3 regions of the Bacillus paranthracis genome follow, and region 2 is predicted to be linked to each of the others. Evidence: predicted binding sites of a transcription regulator. Region 2 holds the regulator's gene; each other region holds the start of a gene.
The links. The regulator Rex, encoded in region 2, represses fermentation and respiration genes when NADH is low (regulators of the CRP and FNR family bind a similar motif). The targets are predictions, from matches to a motif close to TTGTGAAATATTTCACAA.
Positions count from the first base shown of each region.

Region 1 (7,111 bases), 730 kb from region 2:
AGTATGTGGTTTATTATTATCATGACCATTTCCTTTTTTCCAGCTCACTGATAACTCCGGACTTGTTTCTTCTTCACTGCGCTCAAGTAATACGACTGCATTTTGAATTGTCGGTGTGCCTTTATGCGCAATGCCTTGTAGTTTCGTTAATTTTCCTATTACTTTAAAGCTAAATCCACCAGCTGGTGTTTGTTTCGGAACTAAAATGCGGAACTTTTCTCCTACATTAAATTCTGTTTTTGCTTCGCCTTTTTCATTTACAAATTTGGCTCCCGTTGGTGCACCTGTTGCTTGCACTTTGTACGTTCCGCTTTTTGCATTTGTGTCTACTGTATATAAGCCTGTTTCAAAGAAATCATTTTTTAATACTGCTTCTTGTTCTTCTGTAGGAGTTACACTCATCGTAATTTCTTGTAACTCATCACTAGCACTTGCTTTTGCAACGATATCTTTCGTTACCTTTTCTACATTTTTATTGCGGAAATCTAAATCATTAATATCGATTTGCTTTAACGCATTCCATACTGCAAGCTGCGTTGCATAATGTGCTTCTCTCCAATCAGAAACACCTAATTCTTGTGGACTCTTTTGTGGATATCCATTTAATAATACACGGTATACGTTAATATCCACTTTCCCCATTTCCGGTAAATCTTGACCGCTTGGAGATTTCAAATCTACATTTAAGCAAAAAGCAATTTTGCCATCTGCCGTTTTAATAAGCTCTGTTCGGATTGGTTTCTTCTTGGACTTACTATAACTCCAATCCATTTGATACTTTGTATGGTCCATCACTTCTGCGAATGCTTTTTGAAGTGGGAATAACACAAATAAAACACTTAAAAACATAGCTAAAAGTTTGAACGATTGCTTTATATTCATGTTTACAGCCCCTTAATAACAAACTTAATACTAAGTAGTATTTATTTAGAAACTGTTTTTATGCACAAAAAAAGAGCGCTTTTACGCACTCTTTTTTCTTACCTTAATCTTAGAAATCGAAGTTATCAGGATCTGGACCAACGCGGTGATTTTGATTTAACGCATCGATTTTTTCCATATCTTCTTTCGTTAATTCAAAGTTAAATACATCAGCGTTTGCAATAATGCGGTGTTCTTTCGTTGATTTTGGAATTGTAATTACTCCATTTTGAAGATCCCAACGTAAAATAACTTGCGCTGTTGTTTTACCGTGTTTCTCAGCAATCTCTTGTAATGTTTCGTTATCTAATAATTGACCTTGCATTAATGGTGACCATGCTTCCATTTGAATACCTTGTTCTTTACAGAAAGCTTGTACTTCTTTTTGTGTTAAACGAGGGTGGTATTCTACTTGGTTAATCATCGGCTTGATTTCTGCATCTTTCATTACATCTTGTAAGTGATGTACTTGGAAGTTACTTACACCAATTGCACGTACGCGCTTTTCTTTATAAAGTGTTTCTAACGCTCTCCATGTATCTTTATATTTTCCTTCTACAGGCCAGTGAACAAGATACAGATCTAAATAATCTAGTTCTAATTTTTTTAAGCTCTCTTCATATGCAGCAATTGTTTCTTCATATCCTTGATCTGCGTTCCATACTTTTGAAGTGATGAATAAATCTTCTCTTGAAATACCAGTTGCTTCGATACCTGCACGGATTCCTTCACCTACAGCTTTTTCATTTCCGTAAATTGCAGCTGTATCGATGCTGCGGTATCCTGCTTTAATCGCTGATTTTACAGCTTCTACAAGTTCTGGTCCTTCTTCTACTTTAAATACACCTAAACCGAACCAAGGCATTTCTACACCGTTATTTAATACTGCTTTACTTTGTAAGTTTTTCATTTTATTTTCTCTCCTTTTATTTTACTTGATCTCTTTTTTCTAATGTCATGCTCCACGCTGTTAAAATCACAGCGGCTACTACCATAAGGCCACCTACCCAAGCAGTATGGATTAATCCTAAAGAATTCGTTACAAGGCCACCTATATAAGAACCTAAAGCGATCCCTCCGTTAAATGCGGCAATATTAATTGCTGAAGCAACATCCACCGCACTCGGAACAAAGCGCTCTGCCAATATAACTACATATACTTGTAGCCCCGGAACATTCATAAATGCGAATAGTCCCATGAAAATAATTGTGATTAATCCAGCTACTTTAAATGGCGCTGTAAATGTTAAAACAAATAATATAATCGCTTGAATCAAGAACATGTAAAATAGCGCTCGAATCGGATTATGATTCGATAATTTTCCGCCAACCATATTCCCTATCGCAATTGCAATTCCATACACTAATAAAATGATGGTAACCGTACTTGCTTCAAACCCTGTTACTTCTTGTAATAGTGGTGATAAATACGTAAATGTTACGAACGTACCGCCGTATCCAAGTGCAGTAATAATGAAAACAAGTAACAGTCTTCCATTTTTAATTAATTTGAATTGATCACGAAACGATACAGGTACACCATTTTTTAAATTAGATGGGACGAGTATGCTGTTCGCAATGAAAGCAATAATTCCGATTACAACAATCGCCATAAATGACGCTCTCCAGCCAAACTCTTGACCGATAAACGTTCCAATTGGCACACCTGTAATAGTTGCAACTGTTAATCCAGTAAACATAATAGCAATGGCACTAGCACGTTTATTCTCTGGTACGATTGCTGCCGCGATTGTAGATCCAATTGACATAAACACACCATGTGCAAATGCAGATACAACCCTTGCAATAATTAATATGGTGAAGCTTGTTGCTAATGCCGCAATACCATTACCAATAATGAAGATAACCATAATCCACATTAATAATGTCTTTCTCGACATACTAGCCGTTAACGCTGTTAAAACAGGAGCTCCTACTGCCGCTCCTAACGCATATAGAGAAACAGTTAAACCAGCTGTTGTAACAGAAACATTTAAATCTTTTGAAATAGATGGTAATAAACCGACACTAATAAACTCGGTTGTACCAATCCCGAACGCACTAATTGCTAGTGCTAATAAAGCAAACATACTTCTTCGGTTCGTCTGAACTTCTGAAGATGGTACTGTATATGAACTCAATTGAATTCCTCCTTATTACAAGAAATCCAATCATAATAGTGCGATAAAAAGGACCTTTTATCTTCTAAAAAATATATTTAATCTCTACAAATGCTATTATGAATGGTTTCATTCTTTTTTTGAAGAACGCACTTTAAAGTACGATAGGCACCAAAAAGTAACATAGTCACTTTTCAGTACCGTACTACTCATTTGCCTCTTACATGTGCTATTATGAAACATATTTAACATGATAAAAAGTACGTACTTTAAAGTGCTATAGGTACTAAAAAGTAACATTTGTATGATTTAACTTATTTTACTCACAATGGGAGGGTTTCATATGAAGCAATACAATATTCCTGTAGAGGCAACTTTAGAAGTTATCGGCGGCAAATGGAAAGTTGTTATCCTTTGTCACTTAACGAAAGGTACAAAGAGAACGAGTGAATTAAAACGCTCAATGCCTGGTATTACACAAAAAATGTTAACACAACAATTACGTGAATTAGAAGACGACGGCGTTATTCAAAGAAAAGTATACAACCAAGTCCCACCAAAAGTAGAATATTCTCTTACTGATTACGGTTGGTCTTTAGAATCCATTCTTGATTCTCTTTGTTCTTGGGGCGAATGCCATCTTGAAAAAGAAGGTAAGACATCGATGCTAATTGCGGAAGGTGAATAATAGGAAAAAGGAAAAAACGAACATGAATTTGTTCATTTTTTCCTTTTTTTCTTATTATATATGTACATTTCTAACTGAAACAAAATATTTTATACGCTTTCATACCTTGTCAGTACTACGTTATACGCTCGATATGAAATAATTAGGAATCATTTTTATGTTAACATAGGTGTATATAGTATATAATATAGGATATATATTATATACACTTTCCGGTAACGGAGCTTTTCCATTATGCGGACAAGCCATATATCGGACAGTTCATAAATAATAAGTAAGACGTTATGGTTTTAGATTTATGTTTGCAGCTTACTTGCTGTCATAAATTTAAAGGCATTTTATTGTGTTTTGTGAAACTTTGTATAAAGTTTCGTAACCGTTTACTATCTTACTTATCAAAAATAAGAGTATTGCTATCGTAAAGGAGAATTGGAGATGCCAGAAACTATGACTCAAACAAAGCCAGAACAAGAAACTGTACAAATTTCTGCTAGCCAAGGACAACTTGATGTACTTGATCAGTTGTTAAAACCTGAGGTACAAGAATCATTAACAACACTAGTAGAACAGCTTCCAAAATTAACTGAGCTTGTTAACATTTTAACTAAGTCTTATGACTTCGCTCAAACTGTTGCTACTGATGAAGTATTAAAAAGCGACACTGTTGGTGCAATCACAGAGCTTGTAGAACCTGTAAAAGATACAGTGAAAAGCATGGCTGCAACTGCAATCGAAGCGAAAGATCGTGCTGACGAAAGCAACGAAGTTATCGGCCTATTCGGTCTTTTAAAATTACTAAAAGATCCACAAGCACAAAAAATGTTCCGCTTTGTGAACGCATATCTTCAAATTAGTGCAGAACGTAACAATAAATAAGTTAACTTATAACAACAATTAGTAAAGACGGGGGATATCATACTATGTCAAAACAAATTGTCATCTTAGGCGCTGGTTATGGCGGTCTTCTTGCCGCTTTAAACGTACGTAAATATTACAGCAAATCAGAAGCACAAGTTACAGTGATTAACCAATACCCAACACACCAAATTATCACTGAACTACACCGCCTTGCAGCTGGTAACGTGTCTGAGCAAGCAGTTGCAATGCCACTTACAAAGCTTTTCAAAGGTAAAGATATCGATCTAAAAATCGCAACAGTTGAGTCATTCTCAGTTGATAGCAAAGAAATCAAATTAGCTGGCGGCACTACTTTATCTTACGATGCACTTGTAGTTGCTTTAGGAAGTAAAACTGCTTACTTCGGTATTCCAGGACTAGAAGAAAACAGCATGGTATTAAAATCTGCTGCTGATGCAAACAAAATCTACAAACACGTTGAAGACCGTATTCGTGAATACGCGAAAACGAAAAACGAAGCTGATGCTACAATCGTAATCGGTGGTGGCGGATTAACTGGCGTTGAGCTAGTTGGTGAGCTTGCTGACATTATGCCTAAACTTGCAAAAAGCCACGGCGTAAATCCAAAAGAAGTGAAACTTCTTCTTGTTGAAGCAGGTCCAAAAATCCTTCCAGTATTACCAGACCACTTAATCGAACGTGCAACTACTAGCCTAGAAGCACGCGGCGTTACATTCTTAACTGGTCTTCCTGTAACAAACGTTGCTGGCAATGAAATTGACTTAAAAGACGGTCAAAAACTTGTTGCTAACACATTCGTTTGGACGGGCGGCGTTCAAGGTAACCCACTAATCGGTGAATCAGGTCTTGAAGTAAACCGTGGTCGTGCAACAGTTGATGCATACCTACAATCTACTTCTCACAAAAACGTATTCGTTGCTGGAGACAGCGCTGTTGTCTTCGCTCCAGACGGACGTCCATACCCACCAACTGCACAAATCGCTTGGCAAATGGGTGAGTTAATTGGATACAACTTATACGCAGCACTAGAAGGCAAAGCATTCGAAGAGTTCGCACCTGTAAACTCTGGAACACTTGCTAGTCTAGGACGTAAAGATGCGGTTGCTACAATCGGAGCAAGCAATACTCCACTTAAAGGCTTACCAGCATCATTAATGAAAGAAGCAAGTAACGTTCGTTACTTATCACACATTAAAGGTCTATTCAGCTTAGCTTACTAATCTGAATATAAGCCCGAATCATGCACTGCATGGTTCGGGCTATTTTTATCCATAATTTTCTCTAACTTATTTATTCGGCAAAAAAATTATATACCCTTTAAATTTATCTAAATATACTGACTTTTTATAATGAAAGCTGTCCCGTTCGGAACAGCTCTTATTGTCGCTTTTTGTCGGTAAATCGATATATCGGAGAAATCGCTGATATATTTCGAAAATCGCCGATATGTTTCGAGTTACGGTCGATATATTCAAAAAATCGCCGATATAATTTTTAAACCTTCTTCATTATCCTAACTTCACAAGGCTGTAGTTCTTCTTCCCTTTACGAATAATAATAAATCGTCCATCAAATGAATTCTCTACCGTAACATCCGTACCTACATCCGTTACTTTTTCGCCATTCATAGAGATAGCTCCATTATTAATATCTTCACGTGCTTGTCGTCTAGATGGTTCAATTCCTAAATCAACTAGCCATTCTACGATGTTTTTCGTCTCTTTTGAAGACTGGAATGTTGGCATTTCTTTAAAGCCTTGCTCAATTTCATCAGCTGTTAACGATTTAATATCTCCGCTAAATAACGCTGCTGTAATTTTCACAGCTTGTAGGAATGCTTCTTCTCCATGAACAAATTTCGTCATTTCTTCCGCTAATACTTTTTGCGCTTCACGTTTATGAGGCTCTGTTTCTACCTTCACTGCCAATTCATCGATGCGCTCTTTCGTTAAGAATGTAAAGTATTTCAAGTATTTAACTACATCGCGGTCATCTGTATTCACCCAGAACTGGTAAAATTCAAATGGTGTTGTTTTTTCAGGATCAAGCCAAACTGCACCACCTGCTGATTTACCAAACTTCGTACCATCTGATTTCAATAATAACGGAATCGTCAATCCAAATACTTTTGCTTCGTGCCCTTCTAACTTACGAATTAAATCTAAACCACTCGTAATATTTCCCCATTGGTCACTACCGCCAATTTGCAGTTGAACATCTTCTTTCGTGTATAAATGATGGAAGTCCATCGCTTGCAAAATTTGGTACGTAAATTCTGTGAAAGAAATTCCTGTATCTAAACGACTTGCTACGATATCTTTTGCTAACATGCTATTAATGCTAAAGTTTTTCCCGTAATCACGTAAAAACTCAATAATATTTATTTCATGAGTCCAGTCATAGTTATTTACCATCTTTACTTCGCTATTTCCGCCAAAATCAAATAGCTTTTTCATTTGAGCTGTTAACGCATCTACATTATGCTGCACTACTTCTAACGTTT
Region 1 covers NZ_CP101135.1:4,783,091-4,790,201, forward strand. The annotation lists gene NLJ82_RS24875 (thioester domain-containing protein) at 1-882, opposite strand, end outside; gene pgoN (glyoxal/methylglyoxal reductase) at 992-1,831, opposite strand; gene NLJ82_RS24885 (MFS transporter) at 1,848-3,011, opposite strand; gene NLJ82_RS24890 (winged helix-turn-helix transcriptional regulator) at 3,385-3,729, shown strand; gene NLJ82_RS24895 (DUF1641 domain-containing protein) at 4,165-4,605, shown strand; gene NLJ82_RS24900 (NAD(P)/FAD-dependent oxidoreductase) at 4,650-5,828, shown strand; gene tyrS (tyrosine--tRNA ligase) at 6,117-7,111, opposite strand, start outside.
Region 1: a site for Rex is predicted at 4,078-4,095, ahead of NLJ82_RS24895 (DUF1641 domain-containing protein). Genes of this name have one in related genera too.

Region 2 (7,111 bases):
TTTAACTTCTATAGAGGAAGACCGAATCATCCTTATTGTAGACTGGTTGCAAATGTTAAAAGATAAAGGAAAGCCTGTTTTATTTATTGGTAACGATGTGAAACTACACAAAGAAACAATTATTGAACATTTAGGCAATCAAGCTGTCTTTGCTCCTGTCACTAAAAATAACCCAAGACCAAGTGAGCTAGCGTTCTTAGGATTACAAAAAGAAGAACAAGATGTACATTCATTTGTTCCTAGTTACCTTCGTTTAGCTGAAGCTGAAACAAAGTGGTTAGAAAGTCAAAACAAGTAGGAGCTTGCAGAGGATGGATATGATATTTAGAAAGATGGAACTTGATGATATTGCTCAAATTGTAGCCATTGAAGAAGCATCTTTTTCAACTCCTTGGACTGCAGATGCCTTTCACCGTGAGTTAACGATGAATGAACATGCACATTATGTTGTGCTAGAAAAAGATGGTCGTGTAATTGGGTATTGTGGATTGTGGATAATTATTGATGAATCACATATAACAAATATAGCTATTTTGCCAGAATACAGAGGTCAAAAGCTAGGAGATGCTTTATTAAAAGAAGTTATTTCCGAGGCGAAAACTCTAGGTGTAAAAACGATGACACTTGAAGTACGGGTATCAAATGAAGTAGCAAAACAGTTATACAGAAAATACGGATTTCAAAATGGTGGAATTCGTAAACGATACTATGCAGACAATCAGGAAGATGGTCTCGTAATGTGGGTGAATATATAATGGAAAAAAATACGATTATACTTGGTATTGAAACAAGTTGTGATGAAACAGCAGTAGCGGTTGTTAAAAATGGAACGGAAATTATTGCGAATGTTGTTGCATCACAAATTGAAAGTCATAAACGTTTTGGCGGAGTTGTACCAGAGATTGCGTCCCGTCATCATGTAGAAGAAATTACAGTTGTATTAGAAGAAGCGTTAAAAGAAGCGAATATCACATTTGATGATATTGATGCAATTGCTGTCACAGAAGGACCTGGTTTAGTAGGAGCGCTTCTAATAGGGGTAAATGCAGCGAAAGCAGTAGCTTTTGCACATGATATCCCTCTAGTTGGCGTTCATCATATCGCTGGCCACATTTATGCGAACCGTTTAGTAAAAGAAGTTCAATTCCCATTACTATCACTTGTTGTATCTGGTGGACATACAGAGCTTGTTTATATGAAAGAACATGGTTCATTTGAAGTAATTGGTGAAACGCGAGATGATGCAGCAGGAGAGGCATATGATAAAGTAGCTCGTACGTTATCTATGCCATATCCAGGTGGTCCTCATATTGATCGACTTGCACATGAAGGAGAACCAACAATTGATTTACCTCGTGCATGGCTAGAACCAGATTCGTATGATTTCAGTTTTAGCGGATTGAAATCAGCAGTTATCAACACTGTGCATAACGCAAAACAACGCGGGATAGAAATTGCACCAGAAGATTTAGCAGCAAGTTTCCAAGAGAGTGTAATTGACGTATTAGTAACGAAAGCATCTCGTGCAGCGGATGCTTATAACGTAAAGCAAGTGCTTCTTGCTGGTGGAGTAGCTGCAAATAAAGGACTGCGTGCACGTTTAGAAGCAGAATTTGCACAAAAAGAAAATGTAGAGCTAATTATTCCTCCTCTATCTTTATGTACAGATAATGCAGCAATGATTGCAGCGGCAGGTACAATTGCATATGAACAAGGAAAACGTGCTACATTAGCTTTAAATGCAAATCCAGGATTAGATATTGAAGCATAGTTATGCACAAAATTAACCACAGCTTGTGGATAAAACCCATATTATCTGTTGATAATATGGGTTTTATTGTGTATATAAAATGTTGATAACTTTTTTGTTAATTGTGGATAATGTGGAAAAGTTATTTTGTTGTTTATTTTATAAAGGTGGATATGTGTATAAGGTTGTGGATAAAATAGGTGAAGTCTGACCTTTAGATGTATTTTTCTCGGGAAATAAAAAACAAGAAGATATCTTTAAAAAACATTTTGAAATATGCCCTTATTATAGGAGTCGATAATATTGTCAAACTTTGTCGTTGAAACGATGCCTCATGTCGAATATTTTATACAATATGACGTTAATTCAAACTAGAAGATAAAAAGGATGCCGCATAGTCTAAAATCCCGACTTATGAGACATCCCTCTTATTTAAGACTCTTATAAATGTAATTCTTCCCATTCTGCCATACAAGCATCAAGTTGCTCTTGTAGTGTTTGCTTTTTCGTTGTAATTTCACTAGCCTTTTCATAATCTGCATATATTTCTGGTAAGCAAAGTTGATCTTCTAACGTAGCAATTTCTTCTTCAAATTGTACAATGTTTTGTTCTAGTTCCTCAATTTTTCGAGTACGTTGACGCTCCAACTTTTTGCGCTCTTTTTCTTCGAGATAATTTAATTTTTCTGGAGCTACAGTTTTTTGAACAGGTGCATGATTTTCTTGCTGTTCTTGTTGTTCAAACTCAGCACGTTCAATCATCTCATTTTTCTTTTCAACGTAGTAATCGTAGTCCCCTAAATATTCCTGTGCACCTTCTGTTGATAACTCAACAACGGTCGTCGTTACACGATTAATAAAGTAGCGGTCATGAGATACAAAGAGAAGGGTACCAGGATAATCAATTAAAGCATTCTCCAAAATCTCTTTACTATTTAAATCAAGATGGTTTGTAGGCTCATCGAGAATTAATAAATTCGATTTTTGCATCATAAGTTTGGCAAGAGCTAAACGAGCTTTCTGTCCACCGCTAAGAGAAGATACTGGCTTTAATACATCATCTCCTGTGAATAAGAAGTTACCTAATATCGTGCGAATTTCTTTTTCAGGTTGCAGTGGATATTCATCCCATAGCTCATTTAAAACTCGCTTAGAAGATGTTAAATTAGCTTGTTCCTGATCATAATAACCAACAGAGACATTAGATCCGAAAGAAACCTCACCATGTAATAATGGTAACTTATTCACAATGGATTTTAATAATGTGGATTTCCCAATTCCATTTGGACCAACTAAAGCAACACTATCTCCGCGAGTTAAGCGCATTGTTACATGTTCAATAATTGGATCCTTATCATAGCCGATAGTTGCGTCCTTTACTTGTAAAACATCATTTCCACTTTGTTTTTCAATATCGAAGTGGAAGGAAGCTGACTTAGAATCCCCTAATGGTCTTGTTAATAATTCCATACGGTCTAATTGTTTACGGCGGCTTTGCGCACGTTTTGTCGTAGATGCACGAGCTATATTTTTTTGAACGAAGTCCTCTAGCTTAGCAATCTCATCTTGTTGTTTTTCATAACGTTTCATTTCTTGCTCGTATAGTGCTGATTTTAAGTCTAAATATTTACTGTAGTTACCAACAAATCGTCTACTTTCTTTATTCGAAATTTCATATACTTGTGTAACAAGTTTATCTAAGAAATAACGGTCATGGGAAACGATTAGTATTGCCCCAGGATAACCTTGTAAATATTGTTCAAGCCATGTTAATGTTTCGATGTCTAAATGGTTTGTAGGCTCGTCCAAAATAAGTAAGTCTGGTTTCGTTAATAATAATTTACCGAGAGCTAATCGTGTTTTTTGTCCACCGCTTAATGTCGAAATCGTCGTCTGGTGCGTTTCAACTGGGAAGCCAAGACCACTTAAAATCGAACGGATATCTGCTTCGTACTGATAGCCACCTTGATCTTTATAATCTAATTGTAATTGGTCATAATCAGCTAATAATCTTTCATATGTAGCCTCGTTTGAAAAGTTTTCTTCTTTTCCCATCTCTTGCTCTAGCCTTCGAAGTTTTGTCTCCATTTGCTGCAAGTGTGTAAAGACGGTTAACATTTCATCCCAAATTGTTAAAGATGTTTCTAAACCGGTATTTTGAGCTAAATATCCAATTGAGACATCTTTCGGTTTTATAATTTCTCCACCATCATGAGATAGCTCACCCGCTATTATTTTTAATAATGTAGATTTTCCAGCGCCATTTCGTCCGACTAATGCGATACGATCTTTCGTTTGAACTTCTAATTTTATATTTGAAAGAATCGTTTCTGCACCGTATAATTTCGAAAGCGCGTTTACTTGTAATAAAATCAATGTTTTCACCTCAAATAATTTCTTAACTTTGCCATGTTTATATTTCTCAATCATACTAAAAATAGTGTATAGTTTAAAATACAGAGAGAATACTTCTTCTTTCTATTATACAAGGAATTTAATAAGTGCTAAACTTCTGTATTTAATTAAAGCATATGAATAAAGATAGGAAGAGAGGAGAGGTTATATGGAGCAGCAGAAAATTCCACAAGCCACTGCTAAGAGATTGCCTCTATACTATCGATTTATCCAAAACTTATCTTTGTCTGGTAAGCAACGTGTTTCATCAGCCGAATTAAGTGAAGCGGTAAAGGTTGATTCCGCAACGATTCGAAGAGATTTCTCATACTTTGGAGCATTAGGGAAAAAAGGATATGGATATAACGTAAATTATTTATTATCATTTTTCCGTGAAACACTCGACCAAGATGATATAACACGTGTAGCGCTTATTGGAGTAGGTAATTTAGGGACCGCTTTCTTACATTATAATTTCACGAAAAACAATAATACAAAAATTGAAATGGCGTTTGATATTAGTGAAGAGAAAGTTGGAACAGAAATCGGAGGCATTCCTGTATATCACTTAGATGAATTAGAAGAACGTTTATCATCTGATATACAAGTGGCAATATTAACAGTACCCGCTACAGTAGCACAATCTGTAGCTGATAGATTGGCAGAAACAAACGTGCATGGTATTTTGAATTTCACACCAGCACGATTAAATGTGTCAGACAATATAAGAATTCATCATATTGATTTAGCAGTAGAGTTACAAACATTAGTTTACTTTTTGAAGAATTATCCACAATAAAACGCAGAGGAAGCGACCTCTGCGTTTTATTATTGTTTTTTCTTTGTGAATTTAACTAAGATGAGGCGAAGTGCCAAATTAAAATCAATCGTCGCCATAACTGCAAATAGTATTGTCCACATATTCCAAATTGTATCTGTTACATTCCTAATGGCTAGATGTGTAAAGATACATCCTAGAAGGAAGTACAATATAGCCATGAACAATGGTGAGTTTCTCATACTAAAAATCCTCCGATAAAGCCTTGCATTTTTTCAGCTTCTTTAATCATTTCTTGAATTTGTTCGTTACTCACTAAAACTTGGGCAATTGCAACTAATGTATTCATTGCAACATGAGCTGCGATAGGGACGATAATACGCTTCGTTTTTACATATAAGAAGGCGAATACGAGCCCCATAGCAGTGTATACCAATAAGTGAGTGAAATCAAAATGAATTGCTGCGAATACGAGAGAACTAATGATAGCAGCAATAAAGAAGTTAAACTTCTTATAAAGTGTACCAAATAAAATTTTCCTAAATACGATTTCTTCCAAAATAGGCCCTATTATAGAGATGACGATAAGGAACCAAGGTGTCGTTCTTGCGATATCCATAAGTCTCGCTGTATTTTCAGATCCAGGTTTAATACCTAATACATACATTTCAATCATACCAGCAATACTTTGCGAGAAAAATGCTAAGAAGAACCCGATAAAAATCCAACCAATCGTAGCTGGAACAGTAGAACGCTTTGTATCTAAATGTCTGTCGCGAATATCTGTTCTAAGTAACCAAAGTACGATACATAATGCAATAAAGAAGCTAATGATCGCCCAGTGACCAGTTATGAGTTGAAATTTCTCTTCCCTAGTGAATCCCCTGTTATCATAAAGCCCAGTTTTCAGAAGAAGTGGTAATCCAGCAATTGATGATAACTGCATTAAAATGTATGTAACGATAACCCACCAATATTGTTTTTTCAAATGGTTTAACCATCCTTTCTAACTCTAGTGTATGAGATAAGGTAGGATAACATGTAAATATGCTACCTACGATATAAACCTTACTTACATTATGTTTTTTTTGTAAATCCTTATTTGAAATTATAATAGAAGACAGGAGAAAGTTGTGTGTGTAGCGAAAACAACTTAGGGTGTCCTTTCATATTGTAACATACGAGTAGTGGAAACAACGATTCATATAGTAAAGGTAGAAGAAGAGGAACTCTATATAGAAAAATTTATAGCGTAATTTGCGAAAAAATTATGATTTTTTTACTTGCAAAAGAAATTGAGATTATTTATTATTATAAGTGTGTTAGCACTCGGGTGACTTGAGTGCTAATAAATAAAATTTACATAACAAAATGAGGAGGTTATTGTTCATGCTAAAGCCATTAGGTGATCGCGTTGTAATTGAGCTTGTTCAAGCGGAAGAAAAAACAGCAAGTGGTATTGTATTACCAGACACAGCAAAAGAAAAACCACAAGAGGGTAAAGTTATTGCAGTAGGTACTGGTCGAGTGCTTGAAAATGGTGAGCGTGTTGCTTTAGAGGTAGCAGCAGGTGATCTTATCATCTTCTCAAAATATGCAGGTACTGAAGTAAAATATGAAGGTACAGACTACTTGATTTTACGTGAAAGTGACATTTTAGCAGTTATCGGTTAATTATATAAATCTTAAAAAATCCAAGGGGGTCAATTATTATGGCAAAAGATATTAAATTTAGTGAAGAAGCACGTCGTTCGATGCTTCGCGGTGTCGACACTCTTGCAAATGCAGTAAAAGTAACGCTTGGACCAAAAGGTCGTAACGTTGTTCTTGAGAAAAAATTCGGTTCACCACTTATTACAAATGACGGTGTAACAATCGCAAAAGAAATTGAATTAGAAGATGCATTCGAAAACATGGGTGCGAAATTAGTAGCAGAAGTTGCTAGCAAAACAAATGATGTAGCTGGTGACGGAACAACAACTGCAACTGTATTAGCACAAGCTATGATTCGTGAAGGTCTTAAAAACGTAACAGCTGGTGCGAACCCAATGGGTCTTCGTAAAGGTATCGAAAAAGCTGTAGTTGCTGCAGTAGAAGAATTAAAAACGATTTCTAAACCAATCGAAGGTAAATCTTCTATCGCACAAGTAGCTGCTATTTCTGCTGCTGACGAAGAAGTAGGTCAATTA
Region 2 covers NZ_CP101135.1:263,391-270,501, forward strand. The annotation lists gene tsaB (tRNA (adenosine(37)-N6)-threonylcarbamoyltransferase complex dimerization subunit type 1 TsaB) at 1-298, shown strand, start outside; gene rimI (ribosomal protein S18-alanine N-acetyltransferase) at 312-755, shown strand; gene tsaD (tRNA (adenosine(37)-N6)-threonylcarbamoyltransferase complex transferase subunit TsaD) at 755-1,771, shown strand; gene NLJ82_RS01535 (ABC-F family ATP-binding cassette domain-containing protein) at 2,192-4,126, opposite strand; gene NLJ82_RS01540 (redox-sensing transcriptional repressor Rex) at 4,314-4,943, shown strand; gene NLJ82_RS01545 (YdiK family protein) at 4,973-5,164, opposite strand; gene NLJ82_RS01550 (CPBP family intramembrane glutamic endopeptidase) at 5,161-5,910, opposite strand; gene groES (co-chaperone GroES) at 6,312-6,596, shown strand; gene groL (chaperonin GroEL) at 6,635-7,111, shown strand, end outside.

Region 3 (7,111 bases), 260 kb from region 2:
TAGTAAATGAGTTAAATACACTATGTGAAAGTTTAGGAATTGATTTTTATGAGGCACTTGAAGCGGCATCTACAAAACCATTTGGATTTACCCCATATTGGCCAGGACCAGGAATAGGGGGACACTGTATTCCGGTAGATCCTTTATATTTCCAGTGGAGAATAAAAAAGAATGGAGCAATGAGTCAATTAATTGAGGCGGCACATGTAATTAATGAGGAAATGCCAGAAAAAATGGTCCGGAAAGTAAAAGGTGTGGTGCAATCACCTGCAACGATTTTAATTGTAGGGATTGCATATAAAAAAGATGTAAATGACTTAAGAGAATCACCGGCGTTGCCAATTATTGAATTGTTAATAAAAGCAGGATATGAGATAGCGTATCACGATCCATATATTTCTTCTGCAAAATTTGGAGATAAGGTGTATCAATCTGTTTCTTTGGATGAACAAGTCGTTAAACAAGCGGATTGTATTTTAATTTTAACAGACCACTCTAATATCGATTGGAAGGTTTTTAAAGGGATAAAGCAAGTCGTAGATACACGTGGAATTATAAAGAAGGTGAGTGTATGAGTAAGAAATGTTTAATCACAGGTGGAGCAGGATTTATTGGATCGCATTTAGCTGAAGAGCTGGTGAAAAGAGGTTATGATGTCACTATCGTTGATAACTTCTATAAAGGGAAAAATAAATATCATAATGAGTTAATGAAAGAAATTCGGGTTATTCCAATAAGTGTTTTAGATAAAAATTCTATTTATGAATTAGTAAATCAACATGATGTAGTGTTTCATTTAGCAGCAATTTTAGGTGTGAAAACGACAATGGAAAAGAGTATAGAGCTTATTGAAACGAATTTTGATGGAACGAGAAACATTTTACAAGCAGCGCTAAAAGGAAAGAAGAAAGTAGTTTTTGCGTCTACTTCAGAAGTATATGGTAAGGCAAAGCCGCCCTTTTCTGAAGAAGGAGATCGATTATACGGTGCAACCTCTAAAATACGTTGGAGTTATGCAATTTGTAAAACGTTAGAAGAAACATTATGTTTAGGATACGCTTTAGAAGGTTTACCTGTAACGATTGTTCGTTATTTTAATATTTATGGTCCAAGAGCGAAAGATGGTCCGTATGCAGGGGTAATCCCACGATTTATCCGCGCAGCACTGCAAGGAGAAGACATTCTCGTATATGGAGATGGAAAGCAGACACGTTGTTTTACGTATGTAAGTGATGCGGTAGAGGCAACGATTCGAGCAATGGATGAGAAGGTAAATGGTGAGATTATTAATATAGGTTCTGAGAATGAAAAGAGTATAAAAGAAGTAGCAGCAGTAATAAAAAAATTAACGAATTCTTCTTCAAAAATTGTTCAAGTTCCTTTCGAAGAGGTATATCCACATGGCTTTGAAGAAATTCCAAATAGAAGACCAGATGTAACGAAATTAAGAGAACTTGTTCAATTTCAAGCAAAAGTAACGTGGGAACAAGGGTTGAAAGAAACTATTAAATGGTTTCGTGAAGAAAACAATGGCTAAGTCACTATCGATTATTATACCTGTATGTAATGAAGTGGATACGATTTCAGACGTTATTCAATCGGCAAAAGGATTAAATCCAGTAGAGATTATTGTAGTAGCAAACGGTTGTAACGATGGTACAGAAGAGGTTGCTGATCGTTTAGGGTGTAAAGTAATCAAGTATACAGAGCTACTGGGGAATGATGTGGGCCGTGCAGTTGGCGCAAAACACGCGATAGGTGATGTATTACTATTTATAGATGGAGATTTTGTTATTCAAACTTCAAAGTTACAATTATTCCTAAATCCAATTTTACATGATCAGGCCGACATCGTTTTAAATAATTTGGATGCATTATTTTTAAAGAAACAAAAACCGCACTCAGTGACAGTGTGGCGCCAAATATTAAATGCAATGTTAGAGAGTGAGGAGTTAAAAATTGACTCTTTATTATCTGTACCTCATGCATTGACGAAAGAAGTTGTTCAAAGCATTGGGTATGAATGTTTTGTTAATCCTATTGTCGCTCATTTACGTCTTGTTCAAAGCAAATGGAGAATTAGTCGACATTGTGCAATTGACGTTATTACACCAAATAAATTTCGGCCGACCGAGCATGCTGCGTATGGCACGGGTCTTTCTCATTCTGAAAAACGGATGATAGGTGACCATATAGAAGCTGTAGCGGAGCGAATAGTAGGTAGCGATGAGCGCGGAGGGTATTATGATGGAAATAGGAAAAGAGATAGTGTCTATCATACTTTAGATTTTGAAGATTTTTATCAAGGATGGGGCGTTACATCGAATTTGTATAAGGGAAAGCAATTATCGGTCATTATTCCTGTACAAGATGAAGAGAAAACAATTGGAAACGTTATAGAAGAACTTCGCAAAATTGAACCTTTTGAAATTATCGTTGTTGTAAATGGTTCGTCTGATCAAACAGCAACGATTGCAAAAGAAAAGGGAGCAACGACAATCGTATATAAAGAAGCACTCGGAAATGATGTGGGGCGCTCACTTGGAACGTATTTCGCAAAAGGAGAAATTGTATTATTTATAGACGGCGATTTTGTTATTCCAGCGAGTGAGTTATATCCTTTTGCGAAAGCTATTGCAGATGGAACAGATGTTGCATTAAATGATCTAAATCATTATTTAGATTTAAGAGTACCGCTTCATCTTGTAACTGCATTTAAATATGCATTAAATTTAGCTTGTGATAGAAAAGATCTAGGCGTAGGCTCTCTTATCGCTGTACCGAATGCATTTAGTCGTAAGTGTTTGAAAGAAATTGGATATAGATCTTTACTGGCACCGTGTGTAGCTCAAGTGAAAGCTATTCTTTCAGGATTTGAAGTTGCATGTGTAAGTCGTGTTGAAGTCGATAAGATGAACCGTATTCGACCCAGTGAACATTTTGCTAAAATAGGTCATCCACCAGCTGTACTTCGAATTATTGGTGATCATATAGAAGGGTTAGAGCAATTAATTGTATTAACAGGTAGTCGTGGTGGATTCCATGATGGAAATAGAAAAAGAGATATTTTATAGGTAACAAAAAAGTGTACAACATATGTACACTTTTTTGTTCTGTTATAAAAACTATAACAGATTAGGAGATAAGAGTATTACAGCTCTACAATGGGTATTGTTTTTATATTACAAAATAGGACTCGTATATAAGAATACCAAAAAAATACAATTAAGGAAAGGGTTAATTTTAAAGACTTTAAAATGAAGTTAACACTATGTATATAGTAGTTTGCTCAACATTTCACAAACATGTCACAACTATTTCGTTCACTTTCGTAAAAAAGTAGTATTCTAAGTGTGTAAGCTGTTATATAAAAAATCTTAGTCCTGTACTAATCAAAAATGGAGGAGATTAGGATGACTCAAGTATTAGAAAATGTTAAAAATGCATGGGAAAACTTTAAAGGTGAAAAATGGAAAGCAGAGATTGATGTTCGCGATTTCATTTTAAATAATGTAAACGTTTACGAGGGAGACGAATCTTTCTTAGCGGGAGCAACTGAAGCAACGAAACAACTTTGGGATCAAGTAATGGATTTAACAACGAAAGAACGTGAAAACGGTGGCGTTCTTGATATGGATACAAAAATTGTTTCTTCTATTACATCACATGAACCAGGATATTTAAATAAAGAGACTGAAAAAGTAGTCGGTTTCCAAACTGATAAACCATTTAAACGTTCTTTACAACCGTATGGTGGTATTCGTATGGCGGAACAAGCTTGTGAATCTTATGGATACGAAATGGATAAAGAGCTTAGTCGTATTTTTAGAGATTGGAGAAAAACTCATAACCAAGGTGTATTTGATGCTTATACACCAGAAATGAGAGCTGCTCGTAAATCAGGTGTTATTACGGGTCTTCCGGATGCATACGGACGTGGACGTATTATCGGTGACTACCGCCGCGTAGCATTATATGGAGTAGATCATTTAATTGAAGCGAAGAAAGCAGATTTAAATTTAACTGGCGGTGTAATGAGTGAAGATACAATGCGTTTACGCGAAGAGTTATCTGAACAAATACGTGCACTTCAAGAGTTAAAACAAATGGCTGCTTCTCATGGCTTTGATATTTCTAAGCCAGCAACAACTGCTCAAGAAGCATTCCAATGGTTATACTTCGCATATCTTGCAGCAATTAAAGAGCAAAACGGAGCTGCAATGAGTCTTGGACGTACTTCTACATTCTTAGATATTTATATTGAAAGAGATTTAGCAAATGGTACTTTAACAGAAGAAGACGTACAAGAAATTGTGGATCACTTCATTATGAAATTACGTCTTGTGAAATTTGCAAGAACACCTGATTATAATGAATTATTCTCTGGTGACCCAACTTGGGTAACTGAGTCTATCGGCGGTATGGCATTAGATGGCCGTCCATTAGTAACAAAGAACTCATTCCGTTTCTTGCATACACTAGATAATTTAGGACCAGCTCCAGAACCAAACTTAACAGTTCTTTGGTCTAAACAATTACCACAGAACTTTAAAAACTACTGTGCGAAAATGTCTATTAAAACATCAGCAATTCAATATGAAAATGATGACATTATGCGTGCTGACTACGGCGATGACTACGGGATTGCTTGTTGTGTATCTGCAATGAGAATCGGTAAACAAATGCAGTTCTTCGGTGCACGTGCAAACTTAGCAAAAGCATTGCTATATGCGATTAACGGTGGTAAAGATGAAAAATCTAAAGCACAAGTTGGTCCTGAGTACGCACCGATTACTTCTGAAGTATTAGATTATGAAGAAGTTATGCATAAGTTTGATATGACAATGGAATGGTTAGCGGGTCTATATTTAAACACATTAAATGTTATTCACTACATGCACGATAAATATAGCTATGAACGTATTGAAATGGCACTTCACGATACAAATGTTCTTCGTACAATGGCAACAGGTATCGCGGGTCTATCTGTAGTAGCAGACTCTTTAAGTGCAATTAAATACGCAAAAGTAAAACCAATTCGCGATGAAAACGGAATTGCAGTTGACTTTGAAATTGAAGGAGATTTCCCTAAATACGGTAACAATGATGACCGTGTAGATGAAATTGCTGTAAATCTTGTGAAAACATTTATGAATAAACTTCGTAAACATAAAACATATAGAAATTCTGTTCATACAATGTCAATCTTAACAATCACATCTAACGTTGTATACGGTAAGAAAACTGGTAACACTCCAGATGGTCGCCGTACTGGAGAACCATTTGCACCAGGTGCGAACCCGATGCATGGACGTGATACAAAAGGTGCGTTAGCTTCATTATTATCTGTAGCTAAATTACCATATGAAGATGCACAAGATGGCATTTCTAATACATTCTCTATTATTCCAAAAGCACTTGGTAAAGAGGATGAAGTACAAGTACGTAACTTAGTATCAATGCTTGATGGTTATGCAGTAAAAGAAGGACATCACTTAAATATTAACGTATTTAACCGTGAAACATTAATGGATGCAATGGAACATCCTGAGAAATATCCACAATTAACAATTCGCGTATCTGGTTACGCTGTAAACTTTATTAAATTAACTCGTGAACAACAAATCGATGTAATTAACCGTACAATGCATGAAAGCATGTAAATGAAAAAAGTGTCCCTCTGCATTTTATAAATAGCAGAGGGAGGCTGTTTCAATAAAGGAGGAAGTAACATGGTAAAAGGAAGAATTCATTCTGTAGAGTCTTGTGGTACTGTTGATGGCCCAGGAATTCGTTATGTCATATTTACACAAGGGTGTTTATTACGTTGTCAATATTGTCATAATGCTGATACGTGGGAGATCGGTAAAGGAAAAGAAATAACAGTCGAAGAAGTAATGCAGGATGTGACATGTTACCTTCCTTTTATTGAAGCTTCCGGAGGCGGTATAACAGTTAGTGGTGGGGAACCATTATTACAACTAGATTTCTTAATTGAATTATTTAAGAAGTGTAAGGAAATTGGAATTCATACAACAATTGACTCTTCGGGTGGTTGTTATTCTGAAGAACCAGAATTCCAAAATAAGCTAGATATTTTAATGGAGTACACAGATTTAGTTTTATTGGATTTGAAACATATTGATTCAAAGAAACATCGTAAATTAACAGGAAAACCAAATGAACATATTTTACAATTTGCTCGTTATTTATCGGATAAAAATAAACCGATTTGGGTACGACACGTATTAGTTCCTGGTATTACTGATAATGAGGAGGATCTACAAAAACTATCTAGTTTTATTCAGAGTCTGTCTAATGTTCAGAAAGTTGAAGTGCTACCATACCATAAGCTTGGTGTATATAAATGGGAGGCACTTGGGCATAAGTATCCACTCGCAAATGTAGAACCGCCTACTGAAAAAAATGTAGAAGAAGCAAGACATATTTTACAAGCAGTCTAATCCAAATGTTGGGTTAGGCTTTTTGCTTTCTTTACAATAAAACCTAGAGTATATATGGAGAAAAGAGTATACTGAAAATAGAATATCCATATTTTTGTAAGGAATAAGTGGAGAAATTTACATAATTGTAAAGGGAAATCAAAATAGTAAAAAGAATTAAGAAGTAAAAGAGTGAGTATCATGGAATAGAGAACATTTGTAAGTTATTGCGAAAGCTCTTATAGGAAAGTATAATGTAAAGATATGAGCACAGATAGGATTAAGGGGTCAATCTTATATGCTTTGCATATCCACGACAGGTACATAGCTGAAAGAGAAATATTAGAGTCTGTTTATGTAATTTTTAAGGAAAATGTTTTTCCTATTGTCGTATATGCAATATGGAGAAACAATAAGCTAGGAGTGGATTTGTTTGATAAAAAACCCCAAGGTTTTAATATTAACTGCACATTACGGAAACGGTCATGTGCAAGTAGCGAAAACATTAGAACAAACATTTCGCCAAAAAGGAATTAAAGATGTAATTGTATGCGATTTGTTCGGAGAATCACATCCGGTTATAACCGATATTACAAAATATTTATATTTAAAAAGTTATACAATAGGAAAAGAATTGTACCGCTTGTTTTATTATGGCGTGGAAAAAA
Region 3 covers NZ_CP101135.1:528,387-535,497, forward strand. The annotation lists gene NLJ82_RS02680 (nucleotide sugar dehydrogenase) at 1-575, shown strand, start outside; gene NLJ82_RS02685 (UDP-N-acetyl-alpha-D-glucosaminuronate decarboxylase) at 572-1,537, shown strand; gene NLJ82_RS02690 (glycosyltransferase family 2 protein) at 1,530-3,074, shown strand; gene pflB (formate C-acetyltransferase) at 3,414-5,663, shown strand; gene pflA (pyruvate formate-lyase-activating protein) at 5,733-6,464, shown strand; gene NLJ82_RS02705 (diglucosyl diacylglycerol synthase) at 6,877-7,111, shown strand, end outside.
Region 3: a site for Rex is predicted at 3,286-3,303, ahead of pflB (formate C-acetyltransferase). Genes of this name have one in related genera too.